One region of the Heyndrickxia acidicola genome, then DNA from elsewhere that is predicted to be linked to it. Evidence: riboswitches for the same ligand, from Rfam matches in the RefSeq annotation. Region 1 holds a riboswitch; each other region holds the start of a gene.

Region 1 (6,139 bases):
TCCAATGCCATCTTTCCTTTCATGCTGTCCATTGCACAAGGATTTTTAGATAAACGATTTATATTCATTAAGTACTTTATTAAAAAGAACCCCATATTATGAAAAAACACTGCTGAAAGTTTTTTACCTTTAGCAGTGTTTATTTTGCCTTTTTATTTTTCTTGGGATACTTAGATTACCACAAAGGATAGCTGCTCTTTTAGCTCAATTCCTATGAAGCATCTGCTCGATTAAGTAGTTAAGATTCCGCCATCTGAATAGAATGGGGAGCTCTCCACTTTTTTGAAAGCTCATAAATATGCTGAGGAGTTGTTCTGCAGCATCCTCCTATTAATCGTGCACCTGCACGGTACCATTCATCTGAATCTACATCAAATCCATTACATAGTTCCTGGCCATGCCATGTTTTTGTTTCTGGATTGTAGGTTTCTCCTGAATTAGGATAAATGAGAATGAGTTTATTTGTGTTTGCCTTCAGCTCAAGAATGGCATCTGCCACAATGGAGATAGGAGCACAATTGACGCCTATAGCAGCAATTTGCTCATTTTCCTCAAATACCTTTGCACATTCCTCCAGCCTCGTGCCATCACTAATTTCCCCCTCATTTTTTAATGAAAATGAAAGCCAGGCATAGGTTTCTGGAAATTCCGCCAACAAGGCTCCTAATACCTTTGCTTCCTTTAAAGAAGGTATGGTTTCGAATGCTAGAATATCTGGACCTGCTTCTACTAATGCGGACAATCTTGAACGATGAAACTCTTTTAATCTATCATCTGATACTCCGTAGTTGCCAACATACTCTGAGCCGTCTGCAAGGTAAGCCCCATATGGTCCAACTGACGCCGCAACAAGAGGCTTAGGCCTGTTCGTTTCCGTATTTCCCTTCCAAAAATCATCTCTGGCCCTTTTCGCTATCAATACCGACTGTTTAATTAATTCCAATGCTTCCTTTTCCTCTATTCCCCGCTTGGAAAATCCATCAACAGAAGCCTGATAGCTTGCTGTAATGGCACAGTCTGCCCCAGCCTGGAAGTAGTCAGAATGAACCTGATAAATTAGATCCGGATTTTCTAGCAGTACGCGTGCTGACCAAAGCGGATCATCTAAATTGCATCCAAGGGACTCCAGTTCAGTAGCCAATGCCCCGTCAAGAAGCATAACAGAATGTTTAGATAAAATAGCCTCAATTGGGTTGATTTTGTTGGACATAGCTTTCTCCTCTTTTCTTCATATTTTGTGTCACATAATAACTTCCGTAGCAAAACAATATAAAGGGAATGCCGCAATATAAGGCGATTCGTTGTGTCGAATCAAATGCAATGCCAATGCAGGATGACAGGCACAGGATAAATGAAGCGATAGGTATAAGCGGGTATAGCGGCGTACAATAGACCAGATCCTTTATCGAATGGCCTTCCTTCAAATATTTCCTGCGAAATAAAAACTGTGAAGCACTAATGCTCATCCAGACAACAACAACTGCCAAGCCTGATATAGACACAAGCACGATATACACAGTATCCGGTGCAACAACACTTGAGAGTAAAGCCAATGCCCCTCCCAGCATGCTGAAAATGACGGCATTGATCGGGACACCACGATTTGTTATTTTTGCAAAAACAGGTGAGATCGTGTTTTTATTAGCAAGAGACCATAACATTCTGGAGGAAGCATATAAACCGGAATTCGCGGCAGATAAAATAGCCATTAGGATGACAAAGTTCATAATGTCTGCAGAATAAGGCACTCCTATTCTGTCCAGAACGGCAACAAAGGGGCTTTTTAAAACTCCTGCATCTGAAAAAGGCAGTAACGCAGACAGAATCACGATTGTGCCGACAAAAAAGATGATTAATCTCCATAAGGTAGTACGTATGGCCTTCGGTATTGTTTTTTCCGGATCTGCCGTTTCCCCGGCTGCAATTCCAATGAGTTCCGTTCCTGAAAAAGCAAAATTAACGGCAAGCATGGTCATGACAATAGCAAGGGCCCCATGCGGAAACATGCCGTCCTGTTTAAAATTAGACAAGAAAGGAGCTGATTGGGAATGAGCCATTGGAAGAATGCCAGTCATTGCTGCTGCTCCAATGATAATAAAAAGCAAAATGGCTATGACCTTTATAGATGAAAACCAGAACTCAGACTCAGCAAAAATCTTAACTGTTACTATATTTAAAACAAAGATTAAAATGGCAAAAAGAGCGCTCCATATCCACACATTGATGGATGGAAACCACCTTTGCATCAGTAAACCAGCTGCTGTAAACTCAGATCCCAAAGCAACGGTCCATGTCAGCCAATACAACCAGGCTACTGTGTACCCTGTACCCGGTCCAATGTATTTTTCTGCATAGCTATGAAATGCACCCGTTTCTGGCATGTGAACAGAAAGCTCTCCTAAACATAGCATGACTAGATAAACGACTAGCGCTCCAATTAAATAGGAGAGTATGGTTCCAAATGGACCTGCTTGCTGAATGGTATACCCAGTACTTAAGAATAGTCCCGTTCCAATCACCCCACCAAGCGACAGCATAACTAGATGGCGGGCTGTCATTTTACGCTGAAAATCCTGCTTTTGATTTTTCTCCATCTCTACTCTCCTTTACTATCCAGAAAAAGCAAAAACGCACTCTATTAAAGAGTGCGCTGCTGACAAATAAAAACGTACGCTCTTATCTATCAGGATCATCACCCCGCTGGAATTAGCACAGTGTCTTTGGCTAAAGACCTGTTGCTGAGGCTTCATAGGGCCAGTCCCTCCACCTCTCTGGATAAGAAATATTTTTTTATAACTTTATCAACCTACTTATAAATTGTCAAGAGAATTCAGTTTATTTTAAGGCTGTTTTCGCATAGATTGTTGCTTTACGTATAAAGAATCTTTTCGTATGTGGCCTACCTTCGTGGCATCTTTTCGTCAGTTATTTAAAGTTTTAATACAGAATCTCGATTTTAATCATTTTTCGTGTCAGATAGCAACAAAGTTTACGAAAAGAGCCTATTTAAAAAAGAAGTTGACTACAAATGTTTAATTAAATTACTCTTAAATTTGGCTATCCCTAGGCTATTTGGCTTTAATTTTAGAGAATTATTTATAAAGTATTACAATAGATTTACCGTTATATATTATAATAGACTTAGAATTTGAAGAATTTGTAAAGGATGTGAAATATGATTTATAAAACTCGCAATGAATCTACTGAATTAGTAATTTTAGAATCCTTAAACACTCGAATGAATCTATCAGTTAAAGACAAGCAGCATTATTCCAATCTGAAAAAGGGCTATGAAGGAGAGGTATTATTTGATTCTTTGACGGAAAATCTTGAATGTGAATGCTTTATCTTAAATGATTTGCTGCTCAAACTAAATAACACCCTGTTCCAAATAGACTCGCTTATTATTACTTCAGAAACTATCTATCTGTTTGAAGTAAAGAACTTCGAAGGAGATTTTTATTTTGAATCCGATAGATTTTACAAGAAGCCCCAAACCGAGATGAGTAATCCCCTTCTCCAATTAAGCAAAGGAGAATCACTGTTACGTCAGTTACTTCAAAACCTTGGAATTAATATTCCTATTAATGCATCTGTTGTGTTTATTAACCCCGCATTCACTTTATACCAAGCACCTCTCAATAAACCATTTATTCTTCCTACTCAGCTTAATAGCTATTTTAAAAAGCTAAATACACTACCTTCAAAGTTATATAAAAAACATGAGATACTAGCTGAAAAATTACTTTCACTGCATATAAATGACTCTCCTTTTAAAACTTTACCATTGTATAATTATGATGATTTACAAAAGGGAATCACTTGCGATAAGTGCTCCTCATTTTCAATTTCTATTGAGGGAAGGAATTGTGTTTGTAATGATTGTGGACATCAAGAATTGGTTACAGCTGCCGTCATTCGAAGTGTAGAAGAATTTAAACTTCTTTTTCCTAATGAAAAAATTACAACCAATATTGTTCACGAGTGGTGCAAGGCAGTGACATCGAAAAAGAGGATAAGAATGATTTTAGGAAAAAATCTTGAAATAAGCGGAATTCATCAATGGGCTTTTTACGAATAAATCTTTTATAATGAGTTGTGTCCTTCATTTCCTTTATGAAGGACCTTTCACTTTCTTTTTTTCCAGGTTTTGGCCTTCATCAACCTTATGAACGACTTTTCAGCTTCTCTTTTTCCTCGTTTTGGCCTTCATCGACCTTATGAAGGACTTTTCAGCTTCCCTGTTTCCTCGTTTTAGCCTTCATCATCCTTATGAAGGACTTTTCACCTTCTCTTTTTCCACGTTTTGGCCTTCATCATCCTTATGAAGGACTTTTCAGCTTCCCTGTTTCCTCGTTTTTGCCTTCATCATCCTTATGAAGGACTTTTCAGCTTCCCTGTTTCCTCGTTTTAGCCTTCATCATCCTTATGAAGGACTCTCCCCTTTCTCTTTTTCTACGTTGCCAATCTCCTAACGAAAACATCATTCTGTACTGCCTGCACACGGCAAACCGGCATCAAATCTCAACAAACAAAAAGCTAACACCCCACCTGGGGTGTTAGCTTTAATGTTACAGAAAGAATTAACTTTGTGACTTATCTTTATCAATCCAAATATATTGAAGAGGATCTGGAACAACAGGACTAATATAGAAACCGTGTACCCAGGTTTGTGCAGCATAAGTAGTAACCGGATAATACATCGGAACCCAAGGCGCATCCTTCATGATTTGTTCGGTCACCTGCTTATACAAGTCCATACGTTCTTGTTGATTGGTATCATTTTGCGCTTTATTTAACCACGCATCGACCTGCTTATTCGTGTACATGGAAGAGTTATTAGCAGGTTGTTCGCTGGAGTTAAACAATGTATTTAAAAAGTCAGAAGCATCCGGGAAATCTTCAATCCAGGCAAGTGTGTAAATGCCTTGTGTATTTCCTTTTTCGTTAATAGTTAAAAAAGTGTTCCAATCTGGTGCGTTTACTTTTGTATCGAACCCAACAGCGTTCAGGTCATTTTGAATAGATTGTGAAATTTTCATTTCATCTGGATCATTATAGCTATAGAGCGTAAGTGATGTACCCGGTTTGATCCCTGCTTCTTGAAGCATCTGCTTTGCTTTTTGTGGATTATACGAATATTGGCTATCCGCTGCAAGATCTTTCACATAACCTGGAACTCCTGGTGGCAATGGCTGATTTGCGATTTGTCCGCGACCATTCAAGAGCTGTAGAATCTTCTTCTTATCGATGGCATATTCGATTGCCTGGCGTACTTTTGGGTTATTAAATGGGGCAACCTTGCTATTCATTCCCAAATATTCAACGGTATTCTGAGCGGCAGAATAAACAGTCTTCTTCAAATTAGGATTTGTTAAAAATTGCGGGTACGATGCCGATGGAATACCGGAAGAACCGAACAGATTTCCGATGATCGCTGTTTTTCCCTGTTGGTAGTTTAACGCATCTAATTGACCATTTTTATTAATTCGAATCGTAATTTTATCCAGATACGGCAGTTGATTACCATGGCTATCTTTCATCCAATAGTTTTTATTTTTCTCAAGCACCATTTGGCTGACATCGTAGGAAGCAAGCTTGAACGGACCTGAGCCCATTGCTGTATTCGAATCGAACGATTTATTTCCAACTTTATTAATGTACGTTTGGTCAACCGCAGAGAAGAAAGGCATTGCTAATACATCAAGGAAGAACGGCTGCGGCTTTGTCAACTGAATAACCAGTGTATTGGCATCTGGTGTGGTAATACCGGAAATTGTTTTGCTTTTGCCCTTGTTGTATTCTGTGGAGCCTTTTACGATTGGATCAATAAATCCTTCACCAGGTGAAGCAACTTTAGGATCTAACACACGCTTGAACTCATCAACAAAGGATTGGGCAGTGACAGGATCCCCGTTCCAGAATTTTGCACCTTGTCGGATTTTAAAGGTGTATGTGAGTCCATCCTTGGAAATAGTATAGCTTTCTGCCAGCATCGGCTTAAGATTGGTAGTATTCTTATCGTATGTTATCAGCTGATCATACATCTCAGTTACAGCTTCATTTGATGTCGTATCATACGAAAGAGCAGGATCCAAATCTTTAAAGTTCGAAACTGTGTCCAATAAAATGTTTCCGC
Region 2 (6,139 bases), 1.4 Mb from region 1:
CTTCCCTTTTGCACCTTCAGGCATGACTTTTGCAAGAGCGGAAAGAAGGGATTTTCCAACACCCGGAATTTTATTGAATACTTCCAGTGATTGAGGTTCACGGTAGATGTTATAGCCTCCGAATAATTCGTCTGCCCCTTCGCCTGATAATACAGCTTTAACATGCTTCCTGGCTTCGCGCGCTACAAAATAAAGCGGCACCAGTGCAGGGTCAGCAAGAGGGTCATCCAAATGCCAGACAATCCGCGGCAGCTCGTTCATATATTCTTCAGGAGTGATAACATAATTAATATTTTCCACTCCAAGCTTTTCAGCTGTTTCTTTCGCTACATCAATTTCACTGAATCCATTGCGTTCAAATCCCACGGAGAAAGTTTTAATGCTTGGGTTGAACTGCTTAGCAATAGACGCAATAATAGACGAATCGATTCCGCCTGAAAGGAAAGAGCCTACAGGAACGTCTGGATCGCTGATCATATGAGAATTTACAGAATCAAAGAGAACATCTCTTATTTCTTTAACAAATTCATCCTCTGATTTTTGTACCGGCTTAAAGGAAGCCTTCCAGAACCGCTCAATCTTCATTGGCTTTCCAAGCTTCTTAATGAAGTAGTGTCCAGGCTCAAGCTTTTGAATGCCGTCTGTCATTGTATATGGCTCAGGCACAAATTGATAGGTCATGTAATACTGAACAGCATCGTAGTTAAGCACATCATTTTTCATGGCTAGCAATATACTTTTCTTTTCAGAACCAAAGAAAGTCCGGTTTTCTTCTTCACGGTAGAAGAATGGCTTTATGCCAAAATGATCACGGGCTCCATACAAGGATTGTTCCTGTTTGTCCCAAATAACAAAGGCGAACATACCGCGTAATCTTTCAACTGTTTTTTCTTTGATTTTGCTGTATAGTGCAACAATAACTTCAGTATCGGAAGAAGTTTCAAACTTCAAGCCGGCATCCATCAGTTCTTTTCTTATTTCTGCATAGTTGTAAATCTCTCCATTGAAGACAATCCAGTAACGTTCATTTTCATAAGTCAACGGCTGATGGCCCGCTTCCAGGTCAATAAAGCTCAGTCTGCGAAAACCGAACTGGATATGTTCATCCTCATAGAACCCTTCATCATCAGGTCCGCGGTGCGTAATAATATTATTCATATTTTTAAACAACTGCTGATCGTTGTTTGTCCGTTCAAATGCTTTGTCATGTATGCATCCAATAAATCCACACATATGTAGGTCACCTGCTTTAATTAAGGATAGTTTAATGGTACGGCCTTTCAATACTCTCATTATAAGTATTTTAAACGCCGTTTATAAATTTTGTGAAATTCAGAACGATGTCCGCTCCCTAAGTAAACATTTCGAAAAGAAAATAAGATACCTGGGGGTCTTAAAAAGGATTGTGACAAAAAACACAAACCATGTAAAGAGATTTTTTTATAAAAGTTGTCATAAAAAAATGCACTTTATAATACTACCACTTTTCATCCAGATTTGCAGTAGACATTTACCCGTATTTCCTTCTTGTTTAGAAAACAGTCGCTTGTTTTGAGCGAAAAGATTAAACGGGGCGTATGGGACATAGGAAGTTTGATTTGGCTGCCATGGTGCGATAGGTCTAATAACCATGGCTTGGCACAGAGACGGCTTCATGCTGGAGGTGAAGGAAAATTCACTTCGTAAATCGCTCAAATTGGTCTTCATGTTGGCAATGAAGGACCAAACCACTTGGTCCAAAGCCTATTTTGGCCTTCATGACGGCGATGAAGGACTTTTCCTCTTCACCAATCCACTCTAACGTCCTTCATCCAGATCAGAAGTACTTTTTCTCTAGTTCGATCCCCCATTCCAGCCATAGAAAAAAGGAGTTACAATTTGACTTGTAACTCCTTTACCTTTATTACTTAGTTAATTCACGAAGTGCATCTACTTTATCTGTACGTTCCCAAGGAAGGTCTACGTCTGTGCGTCCAAAGTGTCCGTAAGCAGCTGTTTGCTTATAGATAGGACGGCGAAGATCAAGCATTTTAATGATGCCTGCGGGGCGAAGGTCGAAGCTTGAACGAACTGCATCAATTAATGCATCCTCTGACACAGTACCTGTTCCAAATGTATCAACTGCAATGGATACCGGCTGCGCCACACCAATTGCATACGCAAGCTGAACCTCACATTTTTCAGCCAATCCGGCAGCAACGATATTTTTCGCTACGTATCTTGCAGCGTATGCAGCTGAACGGTCAACCTTTGTAGGATCTTTACCGGAGAATGCACCGCCTCCGTGGCGAGCGTATCCGCCGTAAGTGTCAACAATGATCTTACGTCCTGTTAAACCAGCATCTCCTTGTGGTCCGCCAATAACAAAACGGCCGGTTGGATTAATGAAATACTTTGTATTTTCATCGATTAGCTCACTAGGCACAACTGGATTGATAACAAATTCTTTAACATCCTTTTGAATTTGTTCAAGAGTAGTTTCAGGGTTATGCTGTGTAGAAATGACAATGGTATCAATACGAACAGGCTTATCGTTTTCATCATACTCTACTGTAACCTGTGTTTTTGCATCTGGACGAAGGTAAGTTAAAATTTCTTCTTTACGAACCTCAGCGATACGGCGTGCAAGCTTATGAGAAAGAGAAATTGGAAGAGGCATTAGTTCCTCTGTCTCGTTGCAGGCAAAACCAAACATTAGACCTTGGTCACCCGCACCAATCGCTTCGATTTGCTCTTCAGTCATTTGTCCTTCACGTGCTTCAAGTGCCTGGTCGACACCCATCGCAATATCCGGAGACTGTTCATCAATAGAGGTTAATACTGCGCATGTTTCAGCATCAAAGCCGTATTTTGCACGAGTATAGCCAATTCCTTTAATTGTTTCACGTACAATTTTTGGAATATCCACATAAGTACTTGTTGTAATTTCACCGGCAACAAGAACAAGGCCTGTTGTAACAGAAGTTTCACATGCTACACGAGCATTCGCATCCTTTTCAAGAATCGCATCTAAAATTGAATCGGAAATCTGGTCACAAATTTTATCAGGATGCCCTTCGGTAACTGATTCAGATGTAAATAAGCGACGTTTGTTTGACATCTTTCTTCCTCCCTTGAATGGAATTCACAGGCTAATACCTCCTGTGGATCAGTTCTATATTTAGTTCACGGTACTCATTTCCCTAATAGTATGAAATAAACATCGGATTTTTATCATGCTGGTTTTCGCATAGATTGTTGCTTTTTGTACAATGACTAAGTTGCTCTTAAAAAAGGTTTGCAAACCCAGCCTTGTGTTTTAAATGTAACAACAACGCTTATTACGAAAGCCCTTTAAAAAAATCCAGCCCAATAGAGGTTATGCGCTTTTTTCCATAAATAAAAACCTTTCCCTGTGCTTAGCTAATGAGGAAAGGTTTAGATCAAAAATCGCGCCTTTCACTCTTATCGTTCAAGGATTGAACCTTGCAACAGTTAGCACCTTTGCCTAGATAAGCTTTGGCATCCTTTAGAAAAGAATGTATTGGCTGTACCTAGAGGCAGGTTGCTGGGTTTCATCGGGTCAGTCCCTCCACCAGCTCGGGATAAGAGTATCCGTACAAGGTAAAATCATACTCAATTTGACATGGAGTGTCAATAAATAAATGAGAGAAGATAAAAACAATTTTATTTGGAACCTTCTTATTACCTTGTCCCTTATGAAAAGAAATATATTCATAATATGTCCCAAGTTCTTTATAATAGGTTCTATTAAAATTTCTAAATTGAAAACTGCTCGTTTTTTAGCTCATTTTACAGCAGAGCTGAAAGGCGTGTGAAACCAACGTTTCACACGAATGAGCTAAAAAACAACAAAGTCCCATATTAAAATAGAACAAATCCTACCATAAGCGTTCATTGCTTTCATTTCAATAGCCACCCTGAAAATGTTTTCCAATTATATAAGTCAAAATACCTTTTTGCGATAGCACAAATAAAAAAACAAATAAATAGTATAGATTATTATTTCAAATGTGTTATACTAATTACATGCAGAGCAATCATTAAACAAATATCTAGAAAAAGGAAGGTTAATATCGATGAATTCATTGGATATCTCAAATGAAATATCTGAATTATTAAATGGCCCTAATGTATATACGCAGCTATCTGTACCTCAATTAGTTGAAAGGGTCCTGTCAAGAAAAGAAGCAATATTAACCTCAACCGGTGCGGTTTGTGCAGAAACAGGCAAATACACCGGCCGGTCACCCAAAGATAAATATATTGTAGAGGAAGACGCTACAAAGGATAAAATAGATTGGGGAACGGTTAATCAGCCTATTTCCTCAGAAGTATTTGATCGTCTCTATCATAAAATGGTCAGCTTTCTTCAAAATAAGGAAGAAGTGTTTGTTTTTAAAGGCTTTGCCGGTGCAGACAGGAGCTACAGACTGCCTATTCAGGTCATTAATGAGTATGCATGGCATAACCTTTTTGCCCATCAGTTATTTATTCGCCCTACGGAAGAAGAGCTTCCTTTCCATCAGGCGGAATTTACTATCCTATCCGCCCCTACCTTTAAAGCGGTTCCAGAAGTGGATGGTACAAAATCTGAAACCTTTATCATTATCTCCTTTGAGCGCCGCATCATCCTGATTGGCGGGACAGAGTATGCTGGAGAAATGAAAAAGGGGATCTTCTCCATCATGAATTATCTTCTTCCGGAAAAAGGATCCTTGCCAATGCACTGCTCAGCAAACGTGGGGCCGGAAGGAGATGTAGCTCTTTTCTTCGGATTATCCGGTACAGGAAAGACCACATTATCTGCGGATCCAAACCGGAAACTGATTGGCGATGATGAGCATGGATGGTCTCCAAATGGCGTCTTTAATATAGAAGGCGGATGCTACGCAAAATGCATTGACTTATCCAGAGAAAAGGAACCTCAAATCTATGATGCCATTCGCTTTGGCTCCGTTCTCGAGAATGTAGTGGTTCATCAGGATACTCGTGTTCCAGACTATTCAGACCAATCCTTAACGGAAAATACGAGGGCTGCTTATCCACTTCAAGCGATTGATAACATTATTGATCCAAGTGTGGCCGGCCACCCGAACACCATCATTTTTCTAACTGCTGATGCATCCGGCGTACTGCCTCCTATCAGCAAGCTTACAAAAGAGCAGGCAATGTATCATTTTCTAAGCGGCTATACATCCAAGCTTGCAGGGACAGAACGCGGAATCACATCGCCTCAGGCAACTTTTTCCGCATGCTTTGGCTCACCGTTCCTTCCTCTTGAGCCAACTGTCTATGCTGAATTGCTAGGGAAGAAAATTGAAGAGCATGGAGTACAGGTGTTCCTTGTCAATACAGGCTGGACTGGCGGAGAGTATGGTGTTGGAAGCAGAATGAAGCTGAGCTATACTCGTGCTATGGTGCATGCTGCTTTAGAGGGCGAGCTAAATCATGTGGAAACTGTAAAGGATGAGATATTTGGCTTGCACATTCCTGTTCAGGTGCCGGGTGTGCCTGATGATGTTTTAATGCCGAATAAAACATGGGAAAGCCAGGAAGACTATCAAGCCAAAGCAAGAGAGCTTGTTCAGAAATTCAATGATAACTTCCGGAAATTCGATCACGTTTCAAAAGATATTATTGAATTAGGTGCTCCTTTAGGATGATTTTATAAGAAAAGCAAAAGCACCTTCCTTACCGGCGTACGATATCATAGTCTTCGACTGAGATAAAAGAAATGCAGCGAGGCCGTTCTCGAGCAGATGTTGACTTATCGCAGTGAGGAGACGCAGAAATACGCCAGCAGATAGGCGTTGAAGCTAGACAGCAACTACATTGGTTTAAAACCCTATTGAATAAAAAATTTATACTTATTCGATCAAAAAACCCGCCCATCGGCGGGTTTTTTTTCGTTATCATACCTTCACTGCAAGGTCAATTCGTTGAATTAAGGGAAATTAACTCATATGTAATACTGGTTTTGGTTTCTTCCCATTCCACTTTTTTTATGATGGCAGTACCGCTTGATTCGTTTTCAATATTTCTGCGCACCTCAGTAGGAATATTTATAGGATAGAGCCTGTAGCCTTTCTTTACTAATACAAACGTATTATCATTTATTCTTTGTTCTTTTCCTTTT
Region 3 (6,139 bases), 2.6 Mb from region 1:
TACAGTTGTTCCCCAATGAATTAAAGCAACAGGCGTTTCAGGACTTTTTCCATGCTTCATCAATTGGCTGCAAATAACAGGTAGGTTCTTTACGCCCATATAAATGCATAAGGTGTCTATTCCTTTAAAGCGTGACCAGTACTGATCAATATCATCCTCACTTTGTGTCATCCCCGCAATAAAGGCAACATTCGAGCTGTATTCCCTGTATGTCAGCGGAATTCCCGCATAGGCAGGAGCTGCTGCACCTGACGTAATACCTGGGATAATCTCAAATGGAATCATCCTGGCACCCAGCTCTTTTGCTTCTTCGCCGCCCCTTCCAAAAATGAAAGGATCTCCGCCTTTTAATCTTGTCACTACTTTCCCCTGAATTGCATACTTGCAGATTAATTGATTGATCTTTTCCTGAGTATAGGCATGGTGCTGAGGGCTTTTACCACAATAAATCATTTCCGCATCTTTTTTTGCGTATTCTAAAATTTCAGGATTCACTAGACGGTCATATAGTATCACATCTGAATGTTTAATTGCTTTTAACCCTTTTACTGTGATTAGTTCAGGATCACCGGGCCCTGCACCCACAAGGTATACTTTACTCATTATCCCACCTCATTTTGGAGTTCTGATTTACCACAGCTGCCATCTCCTAGCCTTTTTACTGTTCTATTATACTATGTCTTTTCTTTGAACCCATTTATTTTCTATATCAAGCTTTATACATAACGCCCTGGTAAACACTAAATTATCATGATTAAGTTTTATATCCACTTCCTTTCTAATAATAACTCAATAATCTGATCTGCACATTGCTCAGCAGTATACTGCCCGGAATGTAAAACTAACTCCGGTGAAACCGGTTCTTCATATGGTGAATCAATCCCAGTAAAAGACTGTATTTCACCTTTGCGTGCTTTTTCGTATAATCCCTTAGGATCTCTTGCTTCACATTCAGAGATTGGACATTCAACATATATCTCTAAAAATTCGTTTGTTTCAAGCGACTCCCGAACAAGATCTCTGTCTGCCTTGAATGGTGATATAAGTGCAACAAGCACAATCGTTCCGCTGTCGACAAAAAGCTTTGCAACTTCACCAGTTCTGCGGATATTCTCTTTTCTGTCGTCTTCGCTAAAGCCAAGACCTTTATTTAATCCATGTCGAAGATTATCGCCATCTAAAAGATAATTTCGAACTTGTTGATGATATAGTTTTTTATTTAATATGTTTGCAATCGTGGATTTCCCGGCACCTGAAAGGCCCGTAAACCAGATAACTCCACTTGAATGCCCTGCTTGAAGGCGATAGTTCTGTTTTGTAATTGTCATATCATGCCAAACAATATTTGCTGTCAAGTTTTATTCCTCCAATACTCCAAATTGCATCCTATTATTTTTTTAATAATTCCTCTTCATGTTTCTTAAGCCCTGAGATTAATACATCGACCACCTCTGGTCTGCTAAAGGTAGCCGGAGGCCTTTTTCCGCTTCTTAACAACTCACGCACCTTTGTACCCGAAAGAATAACATGGTGTTCACTGCTGTGAGGACATGTTTTGTGAGATGCCATCCCTCCGCATGCTTCACAATAAAAGCTGTGTTCAAAGAACAGTGGCTTAATTTCCAATTCACTTTCTTTAAAACGGCTAAAGATTTTTTGGGCATCATACGTGCCATAATAGCTTCCAACACCCGCATGGTCCCGGCCTACTATAAAATGAGTGCATCCAAAATTTTTGCGTACAAGAGCATGGAAAATGGCTTCCCGAGGGCCGGCATAGCGCATAGCTGCATTAAATACCGATAAGAATACTCTGTCTTCGGGATAATAGTTTTTAAGCAGAACCTGGTAGCTTTCCATTCGGACATCACCCGAAATGTCATCACTTTTGGTTTCGCCAACAAGAGGATTTAAAAATAGTCCATCAACAATCTCAAGTGCTGATTTTTGGATATATTCGTGAGCACGATGTACGGGATTCCTTGTTTGAAATCCTACAACCGTTTTCCATCCCTTTTCTGCAAATTTGGCCCTTGTTTCTTTGGGATCAAGAAAAAATTCATTGCTATGGTCCCTCTCAGGACGCCTTACAAGCTTCACTTCGCCGCCTGCATAATATTCATGCCTGCTGAATAGTTTTCTTACGCCTGGATGGGCTATATCTGAAGTTAAATAAACGTTGGCTGCCTCTTTTTCTTTATCCGGTTTATACACCTCATTTATTTCGATATAGCCATAGATAATTCCATCCTTTTTCAAAACAGCGGTATCACCCGGCTTTAAAGCCCTGGCTTTTCCTTCTGCAACAGGAAGGGTGACAGGAATACTCCAAGCAAGCCCTGATGCTAAGTGCATCGACTCAACTACAGCCTCGTAGTCATCCTTGTTCATAAATCCCTTTAATGGGCTGTAGGCTCCATTTGAAATTAGCTCCAAGTCACTTAAAGCCATTGAATCAAGCTCAATGTCATGCTGTGCGAATGGACTGTAGCTTTCCTCTGCAATCTGGTTAACTAATTTTCCGCCATGTGGTTTGATAAATGTCATTTATAATGCCTCCCTTTTTTTCATATCGCTTTTCAATTGCTTTGAACCGGTTTTTGCAAGGCTTGCTGTGAATAGAGTAGCCAGGATAACGGATAGGACAACAACTGTTGTATAAAAATTATGCCGTAAACAAAGCTGTATCAGAAAATATGCAGTAACCATCGATAATACTGGAGATACGACCCAGATTCTTACAATTAAAAACACAATGGGCTGCTTCCAAATCTCCTTTCCATTTTTAGCAGCACTTACTCCTGCTATAGCTGATGTGGTGACCTGTGTAATCGGAATAGGCAAACCATAGAGTGAAGCAAATGTGACCATAATGCCTGAAACACCTGAAATGGCAATTCCATTAGGGACTGATATCTTGACAATTTTTTTGGCGCTGGTTTCAATCACACGACCTCCAAGAGATAATACTCCTAAGACCATAAAGATGGCTCCTGTAAAAATCCCTGTTTTAATCGGTACAAGGCCTGCCCCAACTAAAGGACCAATCGCATTTCCGACATTATTCATTCCTGCTGCATATGCTTCAAGGCTCCCAGCCAGTATTAAAAGAATAGAACCAGCTCTTCTCCACTTTGGATTGACTTCCTTTGGGATATTTATAAACCTCCCGCCTTTTACAAGTAAGTATGTGACAAGCATTGCTGAAACAGGTACTGCAATCCAGAAAAAAACAATCGTCAATAGCTTTTCTGCGTGAAGAGATTGAAACGCCAGTCCCGCACCCACAATTGCCCCTACTGTTACTTCACTGGTTGACAGAGGGATACTTAACAGGTTTGCGATAAATAGGGTTCCAGCTGAAGAAATTAAGATGATTAAAACAACTTCCGGTGTAATAACTTTCTCCGGAATGATAGACTTGCTCAGCGTTTTTACAACCGCACCGCTGCCAAAAATCGCTCCCGCAAACAGTGCAAGAGAACATACAAGCAGAGCAATCATCTTCCGCTTAATCACCCCAGAACCATAGGATACACTCATAGAGGCTGCAGAGCCGCTTGCTCCAATGTTATAAGCAAAGAAGTAAGCCATCACGAAAGACAATATCACCACAAGCATTTTATTGTCCCTCAATAGGTGCTGTATGTAAGCCGCATTCCGTTTTGCCAATCCCAGCCCATCTTCCTTCACGGGTATTTTCACCGGAACTCACTGCACGAGTGCATGGAAAACAGCCGATACTTGGATAGCCGTTATCATGCAATTCATTGTAAGGCAAGTTGTTTTCTCGGATATATTTCCATACATCACCCCATGACCAATGAATCAAAGGACATACCTTGATAGAGTGAAAACGTTCATCCTTATTTACAAAATTCGTTTTGCCTCTGCTAACGGATTGATCTCTTCTTAGTCCCGAAATCCAAGCGGCAGCGCCCTGCAGGGTTTCTTCCAACGGTTTAATCTTACGAATGTTACAGCATTGATCAGGATCCCTAAGCCATAAAGCAGAACCATACTGCTGGGCTTGCTGATCGAGAGTCAAATGAGGTTTTTTTAACTGGATATTGAGCTCTGGGTACTTTCCTTTCACCTTTTCAATTAGGGCATAGGTTTCTGAAAAATGTACATCTGTATCCAGGAATACAATTTTGGCATCTTTCTTTACCTTTGAAATAAGATCAATCAGAACCATCCCTTCAGCACCAAAACTGCATGAATAAATAATGGATTCACCAAATTCCTTATAAGCCCAGTTTAAAACCCTTAAGGCTCCTTTTGTAGCATCTGTCGGTTCCAACTCTTGGAAGGGGTCTTCAAGAAACCTGTCATAAGTTAACGCTTGTTCATTTCTCAATGCATTTTAACCTCTCTTTCATATTTGTTTACTAGGATTTTGATAAATAAAAACGTCTTCTCACCCAACAGTAAGAAGACGTCATCCACATTTTAACAGTGATTTTCATCCGCTTATCTCTCAGGAAAACCTGTAGGAATTGGCACAGTTTTCAACAAGAATCTGTTGCCGAGGTTTCGCAGGGCCTATCCCTCCACCTCTCTAGATAAGGTATATATTTTATTCAACTTGTTGATATTTTATATCCTTCTGTCAATTCAGTCAATAATAAATTTGTATTATCTTCATTTTTGCCTAATTCAGTTAATTATACGTTTATAAGAATAAATAAATGCAGCACAATAAATTTATTTCCATGCTTACTCGTTACTAGTCCAAGTCGTTATCTACCACCAGCTTTTAACCTAAAAGACTGAACTTTTATCGTTCAGTCTTTTGCTGTGTATTGCTAGATAATGAATGGTTTGACTTTTCACCTTGATGACCAAGCCTTTCAACTTCCTCCAAATCATCCATGAAGTGCCCTTCCTGAGTTGGATTCCATAAACTGTTTAAACTTTCCTGCCTTATCTTTCGTTTGTTTTTACCCACGATGGATCCCCCCTTTCTTGTCCTATGTTTTGCTTTATGGTTTATCCTTAAACTCTCGAACCTCCCATTACCCTCTAAAATCTTGGGAAAAGGGATTCGATTTATATATTTTTATTCATGTACTAAATTCAAAAAAGCAGCTGCCAGTGCAGCTGCTTTAACTTATTTTTTTGTAGTCGAATGTGGCGAATTGTTTTTATTAGGAACTATTGTTTTTTTAGAATTTATTTGTCCTGGCACAGGATTTATCCTTTGATCAGAAGTGTAATCATAATCTTCCCGGTTTATCGGAGTGAATCCCGGCGGCGTATAAAAACGAAGCAAGTCATCGTTTACAACTTTATCAGACATATTAAGCTTTGTTTTGATAATGTTGTCATTTTTCAAACATTGATTCGGATCCACACTGGCTCCGGTCGAATTACTATAGCAAATTCCTTTTACCTGTGTATAATTCGGTGAAACATAGTCACCATTCCTAAAAGGTACAACCTGGTCATGATCTTTTGATAATAAATCGGAGCCAAAGTCGATGTAATTCTTCGTATCTATTCCAAGTAAATGTAAGATTGTAGAACGTACGTCCACTTCTCCGCCATAGGTATGTTCAATTTTTCCCTTTACTCCAGGAACATGAATGAATAATGGTACACGCTGGAGCTGTGCACTATCAAAAGGACTAATGGTTTTCTTGCCCAATACCTTTGCCAAAGCAGCATCATGGCTGTCAGATAAACCATAATGGTCACCATACATGACAATGACGGTATGGTCATACAAGCCTGATTGCTTTAAATACGTAAAGAATTGTTCCAAAGACTGATCCATATAGTTGGCAGTTTTGAAATAATTATCAACAATTGAATCACCTGTATTGGCAGAAGGGAAAGATGATTTATCCCTTAATTCAAACGGAAAATGATTCGAAAGTGTAATGAATTTTGTATAGAATGGCTGAGGGAAGTTTTTTAAATAAGGCATAGCCTCTTTGAAGAATGGCTTATCTTCCATGCCATAATTAATCGTATTTTTTGTGCTCATATCAAAGTAGCTTGCATCAAAGAAACGGTCGTATCCAAGCGATTTGTACATTTCATCCCGATTCCAGAATGTTTTATAATTCCCATGAAATACAGCAGAGGAATATCCCTTTGTATTGAGTATGGCAGGAGTCGCCTGGTACGTATT

What was found. A riboswitch is a leader RNA that binds a small molecule or an ion and turns the genes downstream of it on or off. The one in region 1 is predicted to bind S-adenosylmethionine.
Region 2: another riboswitch for S-adenosylmethionine. It lies ahead of metK (methionine adenosyltransferase); the one in region 1 lies ahead of mmuP (S-methylmethionine permease).
Region 3: another riboswitch for S-adenosylmethionine. It lies ahead of A5N88_RS03390 (phosphoadenylyl-sulfate reductase); the one in region 1 lies ahead of mmuP (S-methylmethionine permease).

What each region holds. Positions count from the first base shown of each region.
Region 1 covers NZ_KV440953.1:3,310,699-3,316,837, forward strand. Annotated here, with positions in the region: gene A5N88_RS15390 (arylsulfatase) at 1-5, opposite strand, end outside; gene mmuM (homocysteine S-methyltransferase) at 239-1,210, opposite strand; gene mmuP (S-methylmethionine permease) at 1,185-2,594, opposite strand; SAM riboswitch class I at 2,674-2,782, opposite strand; gene A5N88_RS15405 (nuclease-related domain-containing protein) at 3,176-4,081, shown strand; gene A5N88_RS15410 (ABC transporter substrate-binding protein) at 4,584-6,139, opposite strand, start outside.
Region 2 covers NZ_KV440953.1:4,713,253-4,719,391, reverse strand. Annotated here, with positions in the region: gene asnB (asparagine synthase (glutamine-hydrolyzing)) at 1-1,233, opposite strand, end outside; gene A5N88_RS25250 (hypothetical protein) at 1,631-1,801, shown strand; gene metK (methionine adenosyltransferase) at 1,904-3,100, opposite strand; SAM riboswitch class I at 3,442-3,591, opposite strand; gene pckA (phosphoenolpyruvate carboxykinase (ATP)) at 4,080-5,666, shown strand; gene A5N88_RS21975 (DUF2584 domain-containing protein) at 5,935-6,139, opposite strand, start outside.
Region 3 covers NZ_KV440953.1:716,242-722,380, reverse strand. Annotated here, with positions in the region: gene cobA (uroporphyrinogen-III C-methyltransferase) at 1-603, opposite strand, end outside; gene cysC (adenylyl-sulfate kinase) at 762-1,355, opposite strand; gene sat (sulfate adenylyltransferase) at 1,390-2,547, opposite strand; gene cysP (sulfate permease) at 2,548-3,672, opposite strand; gene A5N88_RS03390 (phosphoadenylyl-sulfate reductase) at 3,623-4,360, opposite strand; SAM riboswitch class I at 4,471-4,572, opposite strand; gene A5N88_RS24675 (hypothetical protein) at 4,781-4,951, opposite strand; gene ltaS (lipoteichoic acid synthase) at 5,114-6,139, opposite strand, start outside.